Regions from separate parts of the Paenibacillus sp. 1A_MP2 genome, predicted to be linked through region 2. Evidence: riboswitches for the same ligand, from Rfam matches in the RefSeq annotation. Region 2 holds a riboswitch; the other holds the start of a gene.

Region 1 (10,182 bases), 3.0 Mb from region 2:
TACACACATTGACGAGCTGGAACAAGAACGACTCATTCTGGCTGGTCACGATAGTCAAGGAAAGCTGGTTGTAGCCTTACAACTTAGTCGGGAATTGTTCTGATGAAAGCGGAGGATCAAATAAGCATGAATAACAAACAGATTGAACATCAACGCATTTTAGTTGTGTTTCCCCATCCTGACGATGAAGCGTTCACTGCTTCGGGAACGTTGGCGAAATACATAAAAGGCGGAGCTCAAGTCACTTATGCTTGCCTGACTCTAGGGGAGATGGGACGTAATATGGGCATCCCTCCATTTGCCAACCGTGTCACCTTGCCAATAATTCGTAAGGATGAACTCATAGAGTCCTCCAACGCAATTGGCATTCAAGATTTAAGGATGCTCGGTTTTCACGATAAAATGATCGAGTTTGAAGACCCTGAACTGCTAGATGGCCATATCTTGGCGCTGATCAAAGAGCTTAATCCGTCACTGGTCATTACTTTCTATCCGGGGTATAGTGTGCATCCCGATCATGATGCAACCGGAGCTGCGGTTACGCGAACGATTGGTCGACTGCCCGCAGAAGAGAGACCTATTGTATACTGCTGTGCATTCTCCAACAATCATGAGGAGAGCATCGGGAAAGCGGATGTGATTGAAGATGTGAGCGGATTCCTTGCCGAGAAAATGGCGTCGATTCGAGCTCACCGTTCGCAATTCCAGGCGCCGGAACTTGTCGGCAAGCGGGAATTGGATGATGAACAAATCCGGAATCGATTTGGAAGAGAAGCATTCTGGACCTATAAATTCAATTAATTATTTTACTACAGTTTGCCAACATCTAATTTGCTTAAAAGTCGCCATTATGGCGACTTTTTTTGTTATAAGCAGGTCTTGTTCTCCCAATAGAGTCTTTTCCAAGTGGTGAATGGAGAAGGAGGGGAGAGTCATATCATGAGAACAGGGAGATGTTTGCAATATTTTATAAGTAAGTTCAAGGGATTTACAGTATGTGTATAAATCTATAAAGTATAAATACGGGTTTCCAGCCGCTTCCATGGGTAATAAAGTATTAACAATTAACTTGGAAGGAGTACTACAAATGAATGAATTTCGTTCTGTTTATATGAAGATCCCGATGTTTGTCATGTTACTTGCACTTACAGCTTGCTCTGGGGAAACAGAGCCGTCGGCAAACCCTGAACCATCCGCTGTAACCAATGAGTCGGTTTCAACTCCCACGACAGAAAATGAGGTAACCTCTGAAACGCCACGACCGGAGACAGAACGTTTTGATTTGATGACAGGGGAGGGCAATACATCACAAACGGCAACGTTGTATCAAGGAGAAGGTTTTTCACTGTACGTGTTCGAGAAATTTTCTTTTGACGCTGCCAAAGGCCGCTTGTCGCTGACAAGCAATCCGGACTACTATGTGGATATTGAACCACTGCCCTCTGATTATGATCTGAGTAAACTTGAGACAACAGGGCGAGAGGATTTGGAAAAAGCGGGCAAGGTGTCTGATTATAGTGGCGAATTGATCGAGCATCCGCTTGGTTTCGCTGAGCTTTATCTTCAAGCCTCGGGTGAAAACGGGATAAACGATTATATGGTCTGGAAATCTGAAAAAGGTGATGCTTTTTTATTCCGTCTTCACAATCCAAAAGGCGAAGAAGCCTCCGATTTCGCTGGTCCAGTGCTTGTTTCCTTATCTACTGTTCAGGGAGAATAGTAATTAGCGTTATCTGAAGGAGTGGACGTAGTAATGCAAACAATGCGAAGCAAACGAAGCAAACGACGAATTACAGTGATAGCTATCTTACTTTTCCTCATATTGTGCATCGCATTTATTTATGTTAATGACAAGGCTGGTGGATTGTCCGATTGGCGCATGTCCAAGGCAATGGGAATGAGTGAAGCCATGCATATTCCTATAGGAAAAACTCCTGAAGAAGCGATTGAGAGGTTTAGAGGTCATTATGATTCATTACAGATCATTCATCAAGAACCGGTAGACGGGGGAATGGTTTTGTTTAAACAAAAAACGAGTCAGGCAAATAGCAGCAATCTTCAGGTGGAGTATGCGAGGAAAATAGTATTCGGCTGGAAGTGGGGGTGGGGTGGCGGATATTCCATTGGTGAATCATCTCAATTCACGTCAGCGCTGGATTATATGAGCATACCTGAATTAAGTCATATATCGAAACCTTTTCCTATGCTGTTCGGACATATATTAGACCCCTCTATTAAGCGTGTTGCCGTCGAGTTCAAAGAAAATGAGAAACCAGTGGCTACCGAAGCTAAGCTGGTGGAGGTGGGCCCTGACAGCACAATCTGGTTTATATTCCTGCCCTCGTCTGCAACTATTCCGTATGAAATCAAGGGATTCAACGACAGAGGAGAGCTTGTAATCCATAAACAAATTGAAGATCCGAATGATATGGGTTCCATGGTTCTTGGAGAGAGTTAAGAAATGAACGTGTGGAGGACAATACAAAGGGAACAACCTCTTGATTAGAGGTTGTTCCCTTTTACGTTAAATGGATCTCCTGTTTTACAAAAAAATAAGTAAAAGAATTCCGACTGCGAAGCAATAGTATGAAAAATAAATCAGGTTCCCTCTAGCCATAATTCCCATAAACCATCTCATTGAGAAGTAGGTAACGATAAGCGTAGTGATGAACGCTAAAATGTAAGGTATAGCTAGCTGTGTACGCTGCGGATCGGTTACGATGTCAGATGCACCTAATATTACCCCGCCGATGCTAATTGGAATATAGAGCATAAAGGAAAATTTCAAAGCCGTTTCCTGTTTCATCCCGACAGCGATCGATGCAATGACTGTTGCACCAGAGCGGCTTATCCCCGGAATAAGAGCCACGGCCTGAGCCAGACCTACCAGTACTGCGTCTTTCACCGACAAATCGCCATCTCTTTTCCGCCCGCGAAGGTTTCGAATGAGCCACAGAGCAACCCCGGTGATCAGTAAACTAATCGCAACCGTATAAACAGAAGTGAAAATTTCTTCGATTTTATCCTTGAATAGCACAGCTCCGATCGCAGCAGGGAGAGTACCAATGATTATGTATAGACAAAACATGAAATCTGCTCTGTACGCTGCATTGCGAGAGATTAGGAATCGCCAGCCTCCGACAATAAGTTTTTTGATATCTTCCCGAAAGATAAACATAATGGCAATCAGTGAGGCCGTGTTTGTCAAAATTTCAAAGGATAATCCATTCTGCTTCATGCCAAGCAATCGTTGAGCAATAATTAAATGTCCACTTGAAGAAACCGGAATAGGCTCAGTAGCCCCTTGTACGATACCTAATAATACATATTTCAACCACAAAATAACGTCTTCCATTGTATCCTCCTACTCATATTTTCTTCATTTACCAACTCAGCATTCCATACAATCATAACGGTTATCTTTCAGAACTTGCAAATGTATAGAACCTACTTTCGATTGGCTTTGACATATTTAAGCTGGGCAACAATGATGACACTAATGATAACCAAAAGGAACCACGAACTGATCTTGCTAAAACTAACCAGCTGCCAGGAGTCGTGTTGGTCAGGATATTTCCAGCCATTAAAAAAGGTAGCTATATTTTCAGCCGTCCAGATGAAGAAACCTACGATGATGAAAGCGAGTGTAAGCGGCATGCGATAGGTCGTTAATCGTACCCGATAGATAATCCACGTTTTTCGAAAAACAATAAATACAAGAGCGGTCAACCACCAACGAAAATCGGGAATAAAATGATGTGTGAAAAAGTTGATATAGACGGCTCCACCTAACAGAACCGAAGATGTGAACCCGGGCCATCCAGTCATGTCCATACGCAATCTGCGCCATATTTGACACATAAAGCTTGCTACACTTGCATACATAAATCCACTATAAAGGGGAACACCAAAGAGCTTGGTATATCCAGGCTCAGGGTATGACCAGGATCCCATCCACACTTTATACATCTCCAGCACCAAACCAATCACGTGAAATATACATATGACTTTGATTTCATCACGTGTTTCCAATCCGCTCCGGTACATAAGGTATTGCACTGCTAATAAAATCAGCAGAATGGCATCATAGCGATAAAGAAAGGGGATCTGAATTACGCTAGAGAGGGCCAACGTTCCAAAGATCGCCACAGGAAAAATGCAACTCATCGCTTGATGATAACCAAAATGCAGCAGCTGTACTAAAGGTTTCAAGTTATGTTTATCTCCTTCCCCATGCCTTGTTCATAATAATATAGATATGAACCGTTTGTAAAAGAGAAAAAAAGATATATATATGTTCTTATTTTCAATTATAGCCGTATTCAAAGACAAACAAGGCCCCTCGTCAATCGGAGGAACCTTGTTTTTTGGGCTATTTCATTATGCATTTTCAGATAGCTTATAGGCAGATTTAATCGTATGTTCGATGAGCGTTGCGATTGTTACAGGTCCAACGCCGCCCGGTACAGGTGTAATAGCCGAAGAAGGAACAAAGCAAGCTTCATAGTCCACATCTCCGACATTCCCTTTGTTATAACCTGCGTCAATAACGACAGCACCCGGTTTAATCCAGTCTCCTTTGACAAACAGGGGTTTACCCACGGCTGCAATGACGATATCACCAAGCTTCACGATCTCTTCCAGATTCACAGTTTTAGAGTGGCAGGTTGTCACCGTTGCATTCCGGTTTAGCAGCATGGCTGAGACCGGCTTGCCCAGAATTGGACTTCTTCCGATGACCACCGCGTGTTTGCCCTCAATTTGAATATTGTAGAAATCCAGAATACGCATGATAGCCTGTGGTGTACAGGAAGGGAATTCGGCTTCTCCAAAAGCATTAAGTGCAAAACCGAGGGTCGTTACACCATCAACGTCTTTTTCGATACGAATGGCGTCAAAAGCTGCTCTTTCATCAATATGATTCGGGACAGGGTGCTGAAGCAAAATACCGTGTACGGAAGGGTCATCATTTAGTTTGTTAATTTCTTGAATCAATTCATCCGTGGTGGTATCCGCAGAAAGAACGACCTTAATGGAATGCACGCCTAAGCGAGCACAAGCATTTCCTTTCATACGCACATAGGTCGCTGAGGAAGGATCATCTCCGACGAGAATTGTAGCGAGACAAGGCTGAATGCCTTTTTCCTTAAGGATGCCAACCTTTGTGGCCATGTCTTCCTTCATAAAATCTGCTACCGTTTGTCCATTCAAGATCAGTGTGTCTGTACTCATTTTCACATCGCCCTTTCAACATAAAAAGAGGCAAGGAAATAAATATTCCTTACCTCTGCCCAGGCGTACGGCTTATTACAAACCATATGCTCCCTCACGGTTCACCGTGTTCGCCAGTCACATATGGTCGTTTGAATTGTTTAAATTTATAGTACTTGAAAAAGAAGAAATGTTCAATAGGTAATGGATCTCTCTAACATTCCAAATTTCCATAGCCAGAGAATATAGTTGATAACCGTTATCAATCATGATATATTGTTAACAAGTAAACTATTTAAGATTTAATTAGTGAATAATATAGATTATTTAAGGTTTTTTTATTGTTTACAAGTAAATAAGGGGCGATTGCAGAATGGATTCAAAAGATCGAACAAAACAGTTACTGTATGACCAATTTATCCGGTTTTTACATGTATATGAGAATCACAAGGATACGGAAATCGAACATTTTCTAAGTATCGCCCAGCGGGAAAGCATCGAGAAAATCCCCAGCATTTGACTGCAGTTCATATGATAGATTGCATTGGCAGGCATGAGCCCATTAACAATACGGGCATTGCCGAGGCGATGAATTTGTCCAAAGCAAGTATTACCAAGATCGGCAACAAACTGCTGGAGGAAGGATTCGTCAAACGTACGAAAATGAATGACAACAAGAAGGAAAGCTATTTCCGGTTGTCCCCACAAGGAAAGAAGATTTTTGAATTGCATGAACGTCTGCATGTACTTGAGGCTGAACGGTTCTATCGTTCTTTGGACAAATATTCGGAACCAGAGCTGAAAATAATACATCAATTTCTTCAAGACAGCAGCATGGATATGGAATCCAGATAAACCAAAGGAGAGTGAAGCGATTGAGTCTGGTGGAATTGATCAGGGAACGCAGAAGTATTCGTAAATGTAATGCAACCCCTGTGGAACAGGAGCTGGTTGTTGAATTGCTGCACAGGGCAACAAGGCTTCAACCAATCGTTGACGCTGGTTCGTGGCGTGTTGTATATGCCGGAACTCCAGAAGCACGCAAACGGCTGGTGGACTGTATGCTGGAACAGATGTCGCAGAGCAAGCTCGGTAAGCTGATTCCGGGAAAACTGCTGGATGTGTTTAAAAAGAGATTCACTGATATTCCTGCCCATGTCATTGTTATGTCTGCTGTAGGGCCGGATCGTCTGACTAATGACCGCAATTATGCCGCTGCCTGCGAAATGATGCAGAGCTTCCAACTGCTGGGATGGGAACGAGGGTTAGGCATGCTGTGGGATACAGAGTCCATGATTCAGCATGAAGGATTTTTTAAAGGAATTGGTCTGCGCGAGAATGAAAGATTTGTTGGCATTCTTCATATAGGATACTTTGACAAAGCGCCAAGAAGCCGGAAAAGAACACCCGCTGAGCAGAAGTGGACTGTTTTACAGGGCCAGACTACGTAAAAGGAAGGGGAAGATGTAAAAATGAAACTGTCTGAGCTGGAAGGGGACATGCATAGTCCGAAAGATTTTTTGGATCGACCGGTATCGCAAGAGCTAATCCTTAAATTGCTCAATCACGCCGTATGGGCACCGAACGATGGGCTCCGTGAGCCATGGCGGTTTATTTTTGCCGATAACCATAATGGGAAACTCATGCAGGGATTGCAGAAGCACGCGCCAGCGTATCTTCTGGTCTTGGTGAAGGAAGAGGCGGATCACCATAAGCGGGAAGAGGACTTTGCAGCCGTATACTGTCTAATCCAAAATTTTCGCTTGCTTGCCTATGAACAGGGACTCGGGGTACGTAGCACGTTGCATGACTGGATGTACGACCGGAGCCGTGCTGAAACATTTGGCGTACTTGGCAACGAGCGTATTGCTGCGGTTCTGGAATTGGGATACGCTGGTGAACAGCCCAAAGGGAAAGCTCAGGTACCTGAACCTCAGCTTCAGTTCGAACTGCTGTAGTGGTGAAGATGTGGGGAAGAGAATTAAAATGAATGAGGAAAGACAATACCTTGAAAGGAATTGTCTTTCTTTTTATGCGCTGTGTATCCGTTTGGAAGAATACAAGTCAGCTAAGGCGGATACACACGATTAATCCAGAACTTCACTTCTTTTAAAAAATGATTTTTTATAATGTGTTAATTACCTTGTTATGAGAATTTAATTGTGTGCTATTCTGTAAAGTAGATAAATCACCATCTAAATTCTTCAAATTTGGAATGAATACTGCTGCGGCCGAACAAAACAAGGGAAGAAGACCCAAAGACAAGAATAAGAAAGGCAGACCATAGAGTTCTGCAATTGCTGCACCTGCAAAAGCACCTAAAGGCTGCAGTCCGCCCCAATTAAGAACCGTATGGAGTTGACTCGGCCTTGCAGAGGTCCAGGGACAAGTGTGCCGTGCAAAGAAGAACTGAGAGAACCAAAGAAAGGTCCTGCTGCACCAGCGGCACATAAGGCAACGAGCGCAAATGGGTAACTTGGGAATAGGCCCAGTAAAGCGTTAAAAAGACCGATGATTGCTAGGCTGCACAGCATGACTGATCGTCGTTTTTTGATTTCACCCATCCACGAGATGACCACTAGTCCTACCAATGTTCCACATGCTGAAGCAGTGGTGAGTGTGCCCATTGCAGTGGCATCCCGATCTAACACTTCACGAACAAAAGGAATCATCATGGTCCAGATGGCTACAGAAGACATGTTGCTGATCGAAACCATTCCCATAATCGAAAGCATGGCCGGGAAGCGACGATAAAAGGAGAAACCTTCATGGATATCTCTGAGATAAGCTTTAATTGAAAAGGAGGCTTTTGATGCAACTGGCTTCTGCATTGTGGGCAGATAAAGCAACGTGGCAATGGCGGCGGTGTAACAAACAGCGTTGATGCCAAGTGTTGGCAACGCCCCGGCGGCGGCTGTAAGTGCTCCGGCCAAGGCTGGGCCCAACAGGGCAGCTGCATTACGGCAGCCGTCGATTACCGCGAATGCTCGCACCAGCTTGCGTTCATCTGATACTCCCGGAACAATTGCCATTGCGGTGGGCATGAATAGGGCAGAACATGCCCCGCTCAGACCTGCGGCCAGAAAAAGGTGCCATAATTGCAAGTGGCCTGCGAGTCCCAGACTCAGCGGTAATAAGAGAGCAAGCAACCTAATAGCAGCAAGCACTGCCATGAACCGCCCTCGGTGTAACCGATCGGATAATGGCGAGCCGAGCAATCGAAAGGCCACTTCTGGAATGCTAAAGCTTAGTGCCATCGCACCCATGGCCATCTTAGATGCAGTTATTTCATAGACAAGCCATTCCATAGCCAGAAGACCAAATACGTCACCAAATGAACTCAGAGTGACAGTAGCTAGTAAACCATAATAACTGCGCTTAAGCATGAGTATTCCTCCGTGTGTGTAGGCTAAAGGGAATTATCATCATTCTTCAATATAAGCTGAAATCTGTTCCGAAAGCTTGTTGAGAGCTTCTACACGCAAGCTGTAAGAGGTAGTTTTCTGGTTATAATGTACGATGACAAGCCCTGCTGCCCTCAATGAAATCAGGTGGTAGTGTACTGTGCTCTTAGAAAGTTTAACCTCGCTAACGATCTCGGTGAATGTTAACTGCCTTCCAGCTAACAGGCGGAGGATGTATAATCTGGTCTCGTCGGACAATGCTCGTGTTAGACGTAACAACCTATGTTCAGGCCGGCCCGTTGCTGGTGGGAGAATATCTGCAGAGTAACTGGTGAAAATCACTTCATCAAAGATGGCTGAGGTGACAAAGGGACGAGCATGATATTGAGGGATTAGAATCACTTGTTTGAGCAGAGGGGTAGGGTATAGACGCATACCTTCCGTTGCCTCCTCATAGACCTCTAGGTCATTGGTTCCGTTTAGACTGGACCTTCTTGCTTCAGCTTCTAAGGCAAGACCTTCGATAATCGCCGAATCGATTTGACTGAAATAGTGGGCATTCCATTCACGCAGCGCTTCGGACGTCCGAGTGCGCAGTTCCGGGAGATTGGAGGGGACGGACAACTTCACGTTAGCAGCGATGTCATACAGCTGGCCTGTGGACAGGTCTTCAAGCCAATCCAAAAAGTCACTCACTGAGCGTTCTCCAGGACAACTCCATATATAAGGCGCAAGGCTAAAATCGTCTACAAGTTTCATCGTCTCCCGCATTTGTTGGAGTTTGGCGGGGGCGAATCGATCCTGTACTTCTCTAACCCATAGTTTTCCAGCATCCAGAGCATTATGATTCTGTTTGCTCATGAAAACCGTCAGGCTACTCACACATTCATAAATGGGTGCAAAATCAACTTCCACTTTGTAGTTCATAGCTCGAATTTCCCCCTTGTTTTTATTGTTCTATATTTATAGAACAACTAATTTGTTTTATTTTATACGAACAATTATGGATTTGCAACAAAAATGTCCAATGATTTACTTATTCTCTTCAACGAAAAAAGACGTTCCACTGGTGACGAGCACCTGAAGAATCGTCTCTTTGATTTATAATCTCAGTAAGCTAAGGTGTCTCCTTTTAAAATCACTGATATATAAATTTTTTCTAATATTTAGAGTTAATGCACAACATTGATTCTTCAAAAGATCAACCTTGGATGAGGTCTGATATCTGATCTTTTACATTAACATCACTTAATCCCCCGTGGTAACAAATCACGGATGTGATGTCTAGATCTAAATACTTTTTCAACGAGAGCCGTGCTGAATTCATGTCCGGTGTGGTCGGTGCATGAATTCCCCCGAGCATTCCGTCTACACTATACATCGAATCCCCTGCAATGAGCGTTTTACTTTCCTTCAAATAAAGACTGATATGACCTGGCGTATGCCCAGGCGTGTGAATAACACGAATCCCGCCACAAAACGGCAATTCCTGACCATCTATTAAGGTATTGTTCACTGTACCCTTCGGGGGATTTTCCAGGTGACTATCTTTTAAAAGAGGTAGCTC
Region 2 (10,182 bases):
TTAATTAATGTACTGATTTCTTCTGGTTTGATACTCAAGTGTCCTCACCCCAATCTACTGTACTCGTCTGTTAAAAGACTGCTCAAGACGTTCGAGCTTGCCAGCCAAGCTGCCGTCATAGATCGTATCGCCAATGGCGACCTTCAATCCGCCCAGCAGAGTCGGATCAACAATATTCTCGATACGAATCTTTTTATTCACACGGCCACCGAATTCACGGGCTACCGCTTCTTTTTCTTCATCATTCAATGCATAAGTCGAGTAGACGCGCGCATCAGCTATGCCGAGCGACTCGCCTTGGATCTTCAGATAATCATTCAGCAAAGCTTCCAGCAATTCAACGCGTCCGCGCTCAATCAACAGCAGCACGGTGCGAAGGACAGGTTCGGATACCTTGCCATCAAGGCTTGAATGAAGCACATTCTGCTTGGCTTCATCAGAGATGTTCGGAGATACGATAAATTTTTCAATATCAGCATCCCCGGTCAATGCACTAACAACCGCACGCAGTTCCTGTTCAACTTGAAGTACCTGCTGTTGCTGAAGAGCAACTTCGAACAATGCTTTCGCATAACGCTTGGCAACTATCGTATCGCGGCTCATTGTCGGCCTCCTACCTCATTGAGGTATTGGTTCACAAGTTCCTCTTGTGCAGGACCGTTCTCAACTTCTTTTTTGATCAATTTGGAAGCGATTTGAACGGAAGCTGTACCCAGTTCGCTGCGAAGCGCTGCGACCGCTTTGTTCTTCTCACTCTCGATCTCACGTACAGCATCGTCTTTGAGACGATTAGCTTCTGCTTTCGCATCAGCCAGGATCGATTCGGCTTGTTTGCCGCCCGTTTGTTTGGATTGTTCAATAATGTCGTAAGCATCTTTGCGCGCTTGCTCCAGAGCTTGTTTTTGTTCCTCCACATAGGCAATGGCCTGTTCCCGAGTCTGAGCAGCCTCATTCATCTGCGTCATCACGAGTTCACGACGTTTTTCCATAATGGAGAACAAAGGACCGAAAGCATAACGGCTAAGCAGCCAATATAAAATTACAAATGCAATCATCGCAAGAAGCGTATTTTCCCATATGAAACTCAATCTGTTCACTCCTTCCTGGAGGTATCCTTGAAACGTCATCCGTTAGAACGGACATTACCTAAAAAGAAGGCGCGGATGGCTATGGCCTTCCCCGCCAAACCTGTATCGATTTAATTAAGCCATACCATAGAACATGAACGCCAATACCACACCGATGATCGGCAATACCTCGATCAGACCTACACCGATAAACATTGTTGTTTGAAGAGTGGATTTTGCTTCCGGTTGACGGGCAATCCCTTCCACCGTTTTGCTGATTACCATACCGTTACCAATACCTGCGCCAAACGCGCCCAGTCCTGCAACAATTGCTGCTGCGATTAATGCCATTGCTCCCATTTGTATATCCTCCTTAAAATGTTAAATCGAATTTTTTATTGTTCAGCCTGGTGAAGAAATCTTCGTAGGGCTTGAAACTTAATGTTCGTCATGCGTCTCGATGCTTTGTGAAATGTACACCATCATCAAGATTACAAAAACAAATGCCTGGATTGCGCCGATAAAGATACTAAAGCCCTGCCACACCATAAGCAACGGAATCGCTGCAATGGCACCAAACACTTTGAATGTGGTCAGCTTCAGGATCGTTGTAATCAGTACCTCGCCCGCGAAAATATTCGCGAACAAACGCATTCCGTGTGTTAGCAGCTTGGATGCCGTCTCAATCAGGTTGATCGGCAAGAACAAGGCGAACGGTTTAAGATAATGTTGCAGATATCCTCTTGTGTTACGGAACAATCCCAGTCCATGAGACACCAGGAATGCTACGAGTGCCAATCCCATCGTTACAGACAAGTCAGCTGTCGGTGATTTCCACCAGGCCAGCTCAACGTGCGGGTGTGCTTCAGGGTCCTTGGCATGCGCTTCTTCAAACGCGTCTACTGCCGTAACAATCGGTTGACCGAACACCTGCGCATGTTCTGCGCTATCCACCGCGGTTACCGCCTGAAACGGAAGACCGAGCATGTTGCCTACAAAAATGAACATAATCATGGAAAGAGCGAGAGAGATAAAATGTTTCCCTTTCTTCATGTCCATCGTGCTGGAAATCAGATTGCGGACGAATTCTACTGCCCACTCCATAAAATTTTGCAGCTTGCCGGGATTTTCAACGGATAATCTCCGTGTTGCCAGTACAGCAAAAATAAAAACAAGTGCACCTGTTACAACCAGCATCAACAGAACCGATAGATCCAGTCGAAATCCGCCAAGCATAATAATTGGAGCTTCATGCATATTTTTCTCACCCCTTTCTCGACTTGAAAGCTGCAGCACCTAACATCATTCTGCTCTGCGGGAATAGACGATCCCTATAATCAGTAAGGAAAATTGTGCAAGGACCAGACCGCCTGCAACCGCATATGTATTGAAGTACTGCGGAAAGCGCATCGATATGAAGATACCGAGCACTGCGAGTGCCGCTCTTGTCAAAAATCCCAGGTTCACACGCTTCAAGTTACCTTCTGCCGCATCATCCGACATTTTCCTTACTTTGTAGCCCAGGTAAAATGCATTTATCCAGCTAATTCCTGTACCCAGGGCCAGTCCCAAAGCAATTGTCTCCACACGTGGCATAAAGGCCGCAGCGAGAAAACAAATCATAAGAAAGTACATGATGAAAACAGTCATCATTCTGCGGTATCTGGTTAGTTCACTCATCACTTTCCCCCATGAATTTTTTCGCGATAAAGTAGATGCTTACACCGCCCGCCGCCAAGAAAAAGAGAACGCTTACGGCGATCCATATTCCGTTACCTCCGATGGTCTTGTCCAACCAGGAGCCAACGTAATATCCAGCAACAGCGAGAATGGCAATCTCGATTCCAAAAGCTGTCACGAGCCCCATTGCTTTCCACACATTATCATCATGGTTACGGGATGAATTTGGTTTGTTCGAATCGGCCATTTTCCACGCCACCCTTGCAATCCCAGTTAATTTTACTGAATGATGAGAGCCTTTGTCAATTGAATGATTTTAGTGTTTTAAAGGGGAAAACGACGGGATTACAGGCCCTCAGAGCCCATAAACCCGCGTAAACCGTACAGTTTAACTGTATGCTGTACCCTTTATAAATCCGTCAGAAAAAATGAATTATTTTTTGAATTTTCTGTGAAATGATTCCGGACGTTCACTATTCACACCAAAATGATGCAAAATCGCATTGACAATTCTTTCCGAAGCATGTCCATCTCCATAAGGATTGGCCGCTTGACTCATGCTTGCATACAGTGTTTCGTCTGTAAGCAGAGCTCTGGTCCGCTCATATACATGTTCCTCTTCGGTACCCACCAGCTCCAGTGTTCCAGCCTCGATTCCCTCCGGACGCTCCGTTGTGTCCCGCAGAACGAGAACAGGCACACCAAACGAAGGTGCTTCTTCCTGCAAACCGCCTGAATCTGTCAGAATCAAGTGCGTATGCGGGTAAAAGTTATGCAAATCCACCACGTCTAGTGGATCAATAAGTTGAATACGGGGGTGATTCCCCAAAATCGCGTGAGCCGGCTCCTTCACAGCAGGACTTGGATGCACCGGGTACACGATGGCAATATCCTCAAACTCGTCGGCAATCCGTTTGACAGCCTGGAAAATGTTACGGTGAGGCTCGCCTTGGGATTCACGGCGGTGAGCTGTCATCAGCACAAGACGCTTGCCCTGTGCCCAATCGAGTACCGGATGTTTATAATCCTGCCGTACTGTATATTGAAACACATCTGTTACCGTATTGCCTGTGACATACGTACTAGACTCCGGTTTATTTTCTTTGGCAAGGTTGGAAGACGACCAGTCCGTAGGCGCAAAATGCAAATCAGCAAGCACCCCGGTTAACTGACGGTTCATTTCTTCCGGGTATGGAGAGAGCTTGTTCCACGTCCGGAGGCCCGCTTCCACATGCCCCACCTGGATCTGTTGCAGGAACGCAGCATAGCTGGCTACAAACGTTGTCAGCGTATCCCCGTGAACCAATACGATATCCGGCTTTGCTTCACGCAAAACCGGCTCCAGACCTCCCAGCACACGAATCGTAATTTCATTCAGCGTCTGGCGGTCTTTCATCACATCGAGATCGTAGTCCGGATGAATATCGAATACCTCAAGAACCTGATCCAGCATCTGACGATGCTGTGCAGTAACGCAAACGATCGATTCAATAGATTCGGGATGTTTCTGCAGTTCCAAAATAAGCGGAGCCATCTTGATGGCTTCCGGGCGCACCCCGAATATCGTCATGACTTTAATTTTCTTGGACATTGAAGCAAAGCCCCTTTTCTATTCAGCATGCAATATGCTTATTTAGTGCCGTACAGACGGTCTCCTGCATCTCCCAGTCCGGGAACGATATAGCCGTGATCATCCAGACGATCATCCAGCGCAGCAACGTAGATGTCTACATCCGGATGGGCTTCTTGAACGGCTTTTACTCCTTCAGGAGCTGCAACCAGATTCATCATTTTGATTTGTGTGCAGCCGCGTTTTTTGAGCACGTCAATAGCAGCAATGGCAGAACCACCCGTTGCCAGCATCGGATCGATGACAATCAGTTGACGCTCAGTTACGTCTGTAGGCAGCTTGGTGTAATATTCTACCGGTTGCAGTGTTTCCGGGTCACGGAACAGACCAACATGTCCAACTTTTGCAGCTGGCAACAATTTTACAACACCATCCAGCATGCCGAGTCCTGCGCGCAGAATTGGTACCAGTCCGAGCATACGTCCAGAAATAACTTTACCTTGTGTTGCAGCTACAGGAGTCTGTACATCAATCGTCTCCAGCTCAACGTCTCTTGTAATCTCGTAAGCCATCAACGTTGCTACTTCATCCACCAATTCACGAAAATCTTTCGTATTCGTACGCATGTCGCGTATAAACGTCAGTTTGTGTTGAATCAAAGGGTGATCACATATTACTAATTTTCCCATCTAATTTGTCCCTCCGGTATGTTCTTCATGTTCAGCATTACCAAATATGCCTAATCATCATTCATAGGCCCCGATAAATCCTGTATATTATATCATCACCTACACCGAATTACACCATCAAAGGGCACCTAATCATCACAGAAAACCGAATCCTACAAAAATAGGACCGGAAAAATGAGTCTTCCGGTCCTGTTTGCTCGTGATGTTATGTCGTTGAGATGATCAAATGCATGTAAACACAGCAATGCTCCGCAAACAGAATGACCTTTCGATCGCTGTTATCCCCGGATTTTTTTGAACCCCCTTATTAAGGGAAAATCCGGGGATAAAGGCGAACGCTACGCTTCTCCATCTTCATTCTGTCTGCTCCGTCTGAGTGTTTACATTAAGAACACCTCAAATACAAGCAGCACGTGCAATGTTTTTTAGTATTTAAGGTCAGTGTAGAGTGGGAATTGATCGGTCAGTGCAGTTACTTCCGCACGGGCTTCGTCCAATTTCGCTGCATCTTTAGGGTTTTTCAATGTTTTGGCAATAATCTTACCAATCGCCACCATCGCTTCTTCATTCATACCACGGGAAGTAGCGGCAGGTGTACCGATCCGGATTCCGCTCGTTACAAACGGGCTGGTCGGATCAAACGGAATGGCATTTTTGTTCACGGTAATGCCGATGGAATCAAGTACATGCTCAGCTTCCTTACCTGTGATATTCACGCTGCGTGTGTCGATCAGCATCAAGTGGTTGTCTGTACCACCGGATACGATGTTCAATCCTTCAGCAATCAACGTTTCAGCCAGCACCTGTGCATTTTTCACCACATTTTGTGCATATGTTTTGAACGAAGGTTGCAGTGCTTCACCGAAGGCTACCGCTTTGGAAGCAATCACGTGCATCAGAGGTCCGCCTTGGGAACCCGGGAATACCGCTTTATCAATCGCTGCTGCCCATGCTTTGCGGCACAGAATCATACCACCACGAGGTCCACGAAGCGTTTTGTGTGTTGTTGTTGTTACGAAATGCGCATGTGGAACTGGGCTTGGATGCAATCCTGCAGCTACCAGTCCTGCAATATGAGCCATATCCACCATGAACAAAGCGCCTACATCATTGGCGATGGAAGCAAGCTTTTCAAAATCAATGATACGCGGATATGCACTTGCACCTGCAACGATCAATCGAGGACGATGTTTGAATGCGGCTTTGCGCACTTCATCGTAATCAATCAGGAACGTATCTTCTTGTACACCATAAGCCACGAAATTGTACAGCAAGCCGGAAGCATTAACCGGGCTACCATGTGTGAGGTGTCCGCCATGCGCAAGGTTCATGCCCAGTACAGTGTCACCTGGTTTCAAAGCCGCAAGATATACTGCCATGTTCGCTTGTGCACCGGAGTGAGGTTGAACATTGACATGTTCTGCTCCAAACAGTTCTTTGGCACGGTCACGGGCAATGTCCTCAACGATATCGACATGTTCACAACCACCGTAGTAACGTTTGCCTGGATAGCCTTCAGCGTATTTGTTCGTAAGTACAGATCCAAGAGCCTCGATAACTGCTTCGCTTACGATGTTCTCGGATGCGATCAGCTCGATGTTGTTCTGTTGACGTTTCAGTTCAAAATTCATCGCTTCCAGTACTGCCGGGTCATTCTTGCGCAATTGTTCCATGATTAAATTCCTCCCTAAGTGAATTGGTTGAGTAAAAATTAGTCACAAAATGTCGAATCCGGTTGCTCTTCCATGCGATACACTGCGCGCTCGCCACCAATCAACTTGGGACGGGTCAACGCTGTAGTTACACGGGCATCACCAATGTAGCGGAGGGCTGTACGGAAAGGTACTGCCACATGCCGCAAGTGCATGCCAATCATCGTCTCGCCAATATCCAGTCCCGCATGGGCCTGCACATGTTCTGCCAAGCATGGATCGGTCAGCGAGCCATATGCTGCGGATGCCATGGAACCACCTGCTTTGGGCACAGGTACTGCACCCACTTCAGTCAATCCAAGACGTGTAAGCAGAGAACGCTCCATAACCAGTGCGCGGTTCAGATGCTCACAGCATTGGAATACAACATCAAAACCGAACTCCTGCTGCACCTCGCGTATACCCGCAAGGAGCTGCTGCGCCACTTCAACTGCACCGCTTGTACCAATCCGTTTGCCTGCGACTTCACTTGTACTTGTACCGATCACAACCATCTGTCCAGGTCCAAGCTGTCCGGCAAGCGCCAGTTCACGCAGTATGGATGCAGTCTGTTCATGCAATCCGGGTTGTTCCGAATCTAATTCAATAGTCATCCTATCGCCTCCCGATAAAATCATGCCTGGCTTCCTCTTGGCTGCCCTTCGTATTCTTGCATGGCATTTCAGGTACTATTATAGCGAATAATCAGATGAAAGACGAAAAAAAGAGCAGTCTGCGGGTAACGCAGAATTGCTCTTTTGCCCAGGCGACCGGCCGTTCGTTCCGGTGCTCCATTGTGGTTGTGCCCACTTCGTCGCCAGTTACACCGGATCCCTGTTTTCCCATTCATCATAAAACAACCTGCGTTTAAAATCAACGACTAATTTACATCCCATGTCCGTTTTAATAAGGCTTCCAATTACTCCAACTTGTCCAAAAGTCTGTCGAGCGCGGTCCGAATCTCTGCCGCGGCAATGTTGTAATCGTCGCGACTGCCGCCGAACGGGTCCGAAATGTCAAAGCTCGGAATGCGCTGCCTAATCTCGATCGCCCGCTCACGTTCAGATGCCAAAATCTCCTGACCGAGCGCACGTTTCATCTCCAATGTCGCAAACAGGCTGTCCAGTTCCTGAAGATCATTCAGGACTTGCTCGTCATTTTCCACGTATTCTTTCAAAGTATATGTCTTGTGTACCGAGTCAGGAAAAACCTGCATGACATGCTGTTTATGACTGCGTGTCAATGTGAGAATCAGATCGGCCCAGCCAACCAGGTTCGCGCTTAGAAGCGTCGAATGAGGTGGTCCCTCCACGTTGTGATCCCTTAATACGGCCTCCGCATGACGGGAAATCGGCATGCCCGTTGTTGCGGCTACACCTGCGGAACGAACGTCCACTTGAATGCCACGCTCAGACGCCAGTTTACGTAAAAGTCCCTCCGCCATGGGGCTGCGGCAAGTATTCCCTGTACATACAAACAAAATATGTTTCATTGTGGTTAGCCTCCCCATTTTGCAAATGTTGTCGAATCATGTTGAAACTCCATCTGATCCAATGAACCTCATACCTATATATTGAAGACTGCACTAGGCTGTAATTATAGTTAACGTTATATTTTAAAATATAAACAAAAGTCCAAAAGCGAGCAAGATTGCTCCGCCGACCGCTTCTCCATAATCCCCATGTTCTGGCTCACACGCCGTCCCAACAGCAGACCCATAACGGACATTAATCCACCGCATACGCCAAAAGCCAACACTGTTAACACCAAATCACTGCTGAACATGCCGAGCGAGACTCCAACGGAGAACGAATCCACACTGACACTCAGAGAGAATAGAATCACACCGAGCAGAGAGCGATGATCCACCAGTTTGGTGTCTCCCTCCCGGAAAGCGTTCAAAATCATATGGGCACCGAGCAGGACCAGCAAACCGCCAGCTGCATACGTCGTAATGTCACCAAGCAGGGAACTGACATATTTGCCCGTATACATGCCGATGAGCGGCATGATGATGTGAAACAGGGCCGTTACGGTACTGATTCGCAATACGTCTCTCAGACGAATGCCCTTCATGCCAATCCCGATGCCGAGTGAGAACGCGTCGAGTCCGAGTGCGACTGCCATGATCAAAATGGTTACCAACTGCCCTACATGGGCAGACACATCCCACATCCCCATACCCCCAAGTCACGTAAAGGTTCTTGTACACCATATGCGGACAAGGACCTAAACATAACCTGAGAATGTCTGTCTTCAGAACACGATAAAATATCGTCAATGATTTATGATTTGCTACAATACCTGCTTACTCAACCCATTTAATAGCCAATTCTTCCCTAGGTTCCTCAAAATCTTCAAAACCTTTAATTTTCTTTACAGGGTCTTGTAGTGTCGACTTCGCAGCCAAATCATTAAAGTTCTCAAAAGAAGCATGATAAGCGTTAATATTTTCGAATGAATCTTCCAGCTTGTCACTCATCCAATAAAAATCGTTTAAACTTATAGCATTAGTCTTCTTCGCAATTTCCCAAGGGTTATACGTGGACAAACCCAGCGATTCAAGTATTTGATTGGCTCCTTGACGTTCTTTCGGGAAAACACGCTCACTTAGCCAGAGTTTAATATCTTCGTAGCTTGGCTGTTTATCTCTGTCAATGTAGAGTTCACCCGAACTGGTGTGAGTGAGTTTATATAGTCCAAAGGGGTATCCCGCATCCCCTAATTTTCCTGCATCAACTGTTGGCGTATATTTTTTTCCATCCAATGAAAAATGTCCAATAACAACATTTTTATACCTGAGAAAATAAACCTTGGACATGTTTATACCTCCTAGCGATAAACTGCTTAATAAATTCTGCTCTGTCAAATGACATCAACGGAGCATATTTGTTAATTACAGCAATGACCTCTTCAATCGAAATATTAAGATTAATTCCTTGTAGGCTATCTTTATCTACTAAATCCAAAGCTCCACTCAAATTGGTAAAGGGTTTACCTATTGAAAATCCCAAAATTTCTTGACCATCGTTAGCAATATCAGAGCTACTAAACTCTGAACAAAAAGCAAGACCATGATCAAACAGCGGTGCAAAAGGAAATTTACCTTCTTTCCTATCCACTATGAATCCAAAATTTTTCTTATGCCGATCTGTGTTATGAATAATGTAATCAAATACAATCATCTGATCTATATTTTTCTTACCATCATCCAGACCCTCTGCCGTTAGTTCCTTATATAACTCTTTCCCCTTTTTGTCCGTAATCACATCACAGCTAGCAAATTCCTGGTGAGGGAGTTTGAAGGACTGACTAACAATGAACCACATTAAAACCTAGTAATTCACCTATTTCGCACGCTATCTTTTCTGAAAGAGGTTGATCTATAGAGAAGAAAGCGCCTCTGCTGTAACCCGATTTTACGTACAGAAGCCCTGATTTATCATGATGTATATTAAACTTTCTTAGTACGCCTAAAGAAGAAG

The links. A riboswitch is a leader RNA that binds a small molecule or an ion and turns the genes downstream of it on or off. The one in region 2 is predicted to bind ZMP and ZTP.
Region 1: it holds a riboswitch for ZMP and ZTP, as region 2 does, so the genes downstream of both, ACTWJ7_RS19770 (bifunctional 5,10-methylenetetrahydrofolate dehydrogenase/5,10-methenyltetrahydrofolate cyclohydrolase) here and ACTWJ7_RS05315 (TIGR01440 family protein) in region 2, are expected to answer to the same signal.

What each region holds. Positions count from the first base shown of each region.
Region 1 covers NZ_JBQQCS010000001.1:4,017,342-4,027,523, reverse strand. The annotation lists gene ACTWJ7_RS19800 (YojF family protein) at 1-103, shown strand, start outside; gene bshB2 (bacillithiol biosynthesis deacetylase BshB2) at 127-801, shown strand; gene ACTWJ7_RS19790 (hypothetical protein) at 1,088-1,720, shown strand; gene ACTWJ7_RS19785 (hypothetical protein) at 1,754-2,458, shown strand; gene ACTWJ7_RS19780 (undecaprenyl-diphosphate phosphatase) at 2,543-3,355, opposite strand; gene ACTWJ7_RS19775 (DUF817 domain-containing protein) at 3,448-4,212, opposite strand; gene ACTWJ7_RS19770 (bifunctional 5,10-methylenetetrahydrofolate dehydrogenase/5,10-methenyltetrahydrofolate cyclohydrolase) at 4,381-5,232, opposite strand; ZMP/ZTP riboswitch at 5,283-5,363, opposite strand; gene ACTWJ7_RS19765 (MarR family transcriptional regulator) at 5,743-6,066, shown strand; gene ACTWJ7_RS19760 (nitroreductase family protein) at 6,096-6,662, shown strand; gene ACTWJ7_RS19755 (nitroreductase family protein) at 6,684-7,169, shown strand; gene ACTWJ7_RS19750 (MFS transporter) at 7,530-8,597, opposite strand; gene ACTWJ7_RS19745 (ArsR/SmtB family transcription factor) at 8,637-9,542, opposite strand; gene ACTWJ7_RS19740 (MBL fold metallo-hydrolase) at 9,817-10,182, opposite strand, start outside.
Region 2 covers NZ_JBQQCS010000001.1:1,050,432-1,060,613, reverse strand. The annotation lists gene atpA (F0F1 ATP synthase subunit alpha) at 1-38, opposite strand, end outside; gene ACTWJ7_RS05360 (F0F1 ATP synthase subunit delta) at 55-603, opposite strand; gene atpF (F0F1 ATP synthase subunit B) at 600-1,088, opposite strand; gene atpE (F0F1 ATP synthase subunit C) at 1,203-1,427, opposite strand; gene atpB (F0F1 ATP synthase subunit A) at 1,506-2,324, opposite strand; gene ACTWJ7_RS05340 (ATP synthase subunit I) at 2,370-2,747, opposite strand; gene ACTWJ7_RS05335 (AtpZ/AtpI family protein) at 2,740-2,994, opposite strand; gene wecB (non-hydrolyzing UDP-N-acetylglucosamine 2-epimerase) at 3,181-4,338, opposite strand; gene upp (uracil phosphoribosyltransferase) at 4,377-5,006, opposite strand; gene glyA (serine hydroxymethyltransferase) at 5,432-6,679, opposite strand; gene ACTWJ7_RS05315 (TIGR01440 family protein) at 6,718-7,311, opposite strand; ZMP/ZTP riboswitch at 7,451-7,532, opposite strand; gene ACTWJ7_RS05310 (low molecular weight protein arginine phosphatase) at 7,617-8,189, opposite strand; partial or broken gene ACTWJ7_RS05305 (manganese efflux pump MntP) at 8,313-8,872, opposite strand; gene ACTWJ7_RS05300 (hypothetical protein) at 9,006-9,518, opposite strand; gene ACTWJ7_RS05295 (HipA domain-containing protein) at 9,490-9,966, opposite strand; gene ACTWJ7_RS05290 (hypothetical protein) at 10,010-10,182, opposite strand, start outside.